DNA from 2 places in the Ferdinandcohnia sp. Marseille-Q9671 genome. Region 2 is predicted to be linked to the other one. Evidence: riboswitches for the same ligand, from Rfam matches in the RefSeq annotation. Region 2 holds a riboswitch; the other holds the start of a gene.
What was found. Region 2 has a riboswitch for lysine ahead of ACWNMY_RS06620 (Na+/H+ antiporter NhaC family protein). Riboswitches for the same ligand answer to the same signal wherever they lie in the genome.

Region 1: it holds a riboswitch for lysine, as region 2 does, so the genes downstream of both, ACWNMY_RS05035 (aspartate kinase) here and ACWNMY_RS06620 (Na+/H+ antiporter NhaC family protein) in region 2, are expected to answer to the same signal.

The regions. Positions count from the first base shown of each region.
Region 1 is NZ_CDRJTA010000001.1:973,046-975,251, reverse strand. It holds gene uvrC (excinuclease ABC subunit UvrC) at 1-944, shown strand, start outside; lysine riboswitch at 1,013-1,190, shown strand; gene ACWNMY_RS05035 (aspartate kinase) at 1,344-2,206, shown strand, end outside.
Region 2 is NZ_CDRJTA010000001.1:1,281,231-1,283,436, reverse strand. It holds gene yunB (sporulation protein YunB) at 1-747, shown strand, start outside; lysine riboswitch at 840-1,026, shown strand; gene ACWNMY_RS06620 (Na+/H+ antiporter NhaC family protein) at 1,178-2,206, shown strand, end outside.

The DNA.
Region 1 (2,206 bases), 310 kb from region 2:
TTCCTATTTACAATGAGCCCGAACAAGACTTTTTAACATTTTTAGGTCAATTTTATTTAAGAGAAGACCACTTCAAGCCAAAGGAAATCCTACTTCCGAGTTCAATTGATAAAGAGATAGTAGAGCAATTACTAGAAGTATCCGTTCAACAGCCAAGTAGAGGCAAGAAAAAACAACTAGTTGAACTTGCCACGAAAAATGCAAAAATTGCACTTACAGAGAAATTTGCCCTCATAGAACGCGACGAAGAACGAACGATTAATGCGGTGGAGAACCTTGGTCAGACGTTAGGGATTTATACACCACACCGAATTGAGGCTTTTGATAACTCTAATATTCAAGGTACAGATCCTGTTTCGGCTATGGTAGTGTTTACTGATGGAAAGCCGGACAAGAAAGAATATCGAAAGTATAAAATAAAATCAGTTAAGGGACCTGATGACTATGAATCAATGAGAGAGGTCGTCCGTAGAAGGTATTCTCGTGCATTAAAGGAAAACCTTCCGCTGCCCGACTTAATTATCATTGATGGAGGAAAAGGTCATCTTGCAGCAGTGAGAGATATTCTTGAAAACGAGCTAGGATTAGAAATCCCATTAGCTGGTCTCGCTAAAGATGAAAAGCATAGGACCTCAGAACTTCTAATTGGAGACCCACCTTCTATTGTGGAGCTTCCTCGAAATAGTCAAGAATTCTATCTTCTTCAACGGATTCAAGATGAAGTCCATCGTTTTGCAATTACATTCCATCGACAAATCCGAGGGAAAAATGCATTTCAATCCGTGCTGGATAATATACCAGGTGTTGGAGAAAAACGTAAAAAGGCTTTATTAAAACATTTTGGCTCTATTAAAAGGATGCGGGAGGCAACGGTAGAGGAATTACAAGAAGCTAGCATTCCAAGATCTACTGCAGAAGCTATCTTTGAAAAATTAAAGGAATAAATGATTGCTATATTAAAAATAGTCTGATATAATCCTAACTAATATAATATGACACTTCAGCACGTTGAAGTGACGATAGAGGTGCAAACTTTATCAGTATGCAATTGGAGGGGGATGAGCCCTAGTGAAAATTGCTGAAAGGAAAGTTTGCCGAAGTAAGAAAAGGCTCATACCTTTTTTTGCTGGTTTTATGTTTAAGAGACATGAGACTGTCAAGATGCAAAGTCTTGGAGGGCTATCTCACGATGTGAATCGTTTTTACGTATATCACAGCAATGAGAGAATCTCTCATTGCTGTTTTTTTTACATTACTTTGTAGAAAAGATGTATGCAAATAGAGGTAACCAATTCAAAACAGCATGATGATGCACATGATTATTTAGAAAAGAGGTTGAGGGCATGGGGATTATTGTTCAAAAATTTGGAGGCACTTCAGTAGGGTCACCAGAGAGAATTAAAAATGTAGCGCAACGAGTTATTCAAGAAGTGCAAGCAGGTAACCAAGTTGTCGTTGTTGTTTCAGCAATGGGAAAAACAACAGATCAACTAGTTAGCCTCGCAAGTGAGATAACCACCTCACCAAGTAAACGTGAAATGGATATGCTTTTAAGTACGGGGGAACAGGTTACGATTGCCCTATTATCGATGGCACTACAAGAGAGAGGCTATGAATCTGTATCCTATACAGGGTGGCAGGCTGGAATCGAAACAGAGGCTATACATAGCAATGCTCGTATCCAGAATATTGAAGTATCAAGGGTGAGCGATCGGCTGAATGAAGGGAAAATCGTGGTGGTTGCTGGATTCCAAGGAATAAGTGGCTCTGGTGATATTACAACACTTGGCCGTGGAGGCTCTGATACAACTGCAGTAGCTTTGGCAGCAGCATTAAATGCTGATAAATGTGATATCTACACAGATGTGACGGGCGTCTATACGACGGATCCTCGCGTTGTTCCAACAGCACGTAAGCTTCACTCGATTTCGTATGATGAAATGCTTGAACTTGCTAACCTGGGTGCTGGTGTATTACACCCACGTGCTGTGGAATTTGCGAAAAATTTTGAGATGCCACTTGAAGTCCGTTCAAGTTTAGAATTTGAAAATGGAACCATCATCGAGGAGGAAGTTTCAATGGAAAAAAGTTTAGTTATTAGAGGGATTGCTTTTGAAGACCAAATTACACGAGTTACTGTGATTGGTTTACCAAATGAGTTACACACTCTTTCAACCATTTTTGGTACCCTTGCAAAAAATGGTTT
Region 2 (2,206 bases):
AGAGGTCGCCTACAACCAAGAAGGAAAGGGCCCTTGCCTTTTCGATACGTATTTTTATTAACATTTGTATTTTTTATCTTCTCGACTGCAATTGGATTGTTTATTATTAACAAAGCAATTGAACCTGCACTTATGGCATATGCTGAAAATGAAACAAAAAAAGTGGCTGCAACCGTTATTAAAAATGCTATTAATCAACAAATAAATGAGGAAGAACTGGTTCAGGAAGATCTAAGCTTTATTAAAACGGATGAAACAGGAAAGATAATAAGCTATAATACACAGGTTATCAATCAAATGGCCACAAAGACGCTAGGGAATATTGAAAGGTATCTAAAATATGTGAATGAAGGAGATATCAATAAGCTCGAACACACAGACGTGCAAATTGAAACGGATGATTCGACAGGTCAGACCGGTTTCGTATTTAAGGTACCACTAGGGGAAGCGACCAACAATGCAATCCTAGGTAACCTCGGTCCGGAAATACCCATTAGGTTTCATATGATTGGGTTTGGAGAAACAACTCCACAAGGTAAAATTGATGAATGGGGAATTAATAACGGGTGGTTCCAATATAATGTGTTGGCTACTGTTACTATGCAAGTTATATTACCCTTTTCTACAGGAGAGGTGGAGATTGAAACCATTATCCCAGTGATTAATCAGAATATCTTGCATGAAGTTCCTGAATTCTATAACAATGGCAGTGAATCATCACCATCAATTGAAATTCCAACTGATTGACAAAAAATACTATTCTAGAATAGTTGATTAGTAGAGGGAAATAGTTTATACTTCAATAGGAATAAAAAATTAAATAAACCACCTTATCGGATCGATGGGGTAGAGGTGCAGAAAACAAAAGTACACTATGTGAGGATGACAACAGTGATCATAGTAGAAAGGGTTTTTTGCCGAAGCAGAAATAATTAGTCAACGTTATTTTTGTTGGGGTTGCCTTGAAAAAGGGTAACACTGTCATTATAGATAAAGATGTATCTATAATGGAGGGCTACTGATCGTGATGGAGGATAACATACATTACTGAGAGTAATAATGGTTATTTTCTATCATTACTCTCTTTTTATTTGCTTAAAAATAGCAAATGAGAGTATCTTCTTCACATTCACTTCTTATAGCCCTCCACACAAATAATATGTTGGAGGAACACATCATGTCTGGAACAATTTATTCAATTATCCCACCAATTATTGCTCTTCTTATGGTTGTCTTAACCCGCAGAGTACTTCTTTCACTTGGAGTAGGAATAGTATCAGCTGCACTACTCTTACATGGAGATATCCTAAAAAGTGAAGGAGTAGGAGCTTGGTTACAAGACGTTTTTCTCACAATTTGGTCTAGTATTAAAGCGGTCTTTGTTTCAGAAGGTTCGCTAAACACATGGAATGTTTATATTATTTTATTTTTATTCTTATTGGGTATTATCACAGCTTTCATTTCCATTTCAGGCGGAAGTCGTGCTTTTGGGGAATGGGCTCAATCAAAGGTAAAAACAAGAACAGGTGCACAAATTTTAGCTGCTGTACTAGGGATTATTATTTTTATTGATGATTATTTTAATGCATTGGCGGTTGGTCAGGTAAGTAGACCACTTACAGACCGTAATAAGGTCTCACGTGCAAAACTAGCATATATTATTGACTCTACTTCTGCTCCAATTTGTGTTATTTCACCTATATCAAGTTGGGGAGCATATATCATTGCCATACTTGCACCAATTCTAGCAACGCATGGTCTAGCAGAGTACTCGCCATTATCAACGTTTATTCAAATGATTCCTATGAATTTATATGTTGTTACGGCAATTCTGATGGTATTTGGAGTTGCAGTGTTTAATATAAATCTAGGTAGCATGAAGGCACATGAATCTCGTGCTATGACAACTGGTGAGGTTACAGACCCTGAAAAGCCAGTATTAGGGGAGTTAAAGCAGGAATTGCCTCAAAGTGAAAAGGGTTCTGTTGGCGATTTAGTTTGGCCGATTATTGCATTAGTAATCGGTACGGTTGGTTCTTTATTTTGGACAGGCTATAAAGCTTCAGAAGGAAATGCGACAATCCTAACAATATTCGAAAATACGGATGTAACTGCATCCCTATTATATGGTGGTTTGTTCGGAATCGTTGTAACACTTATTTTGTTCTTTATTCAAGTATATGCTAAAAAAGCAGTCAGCATTGGT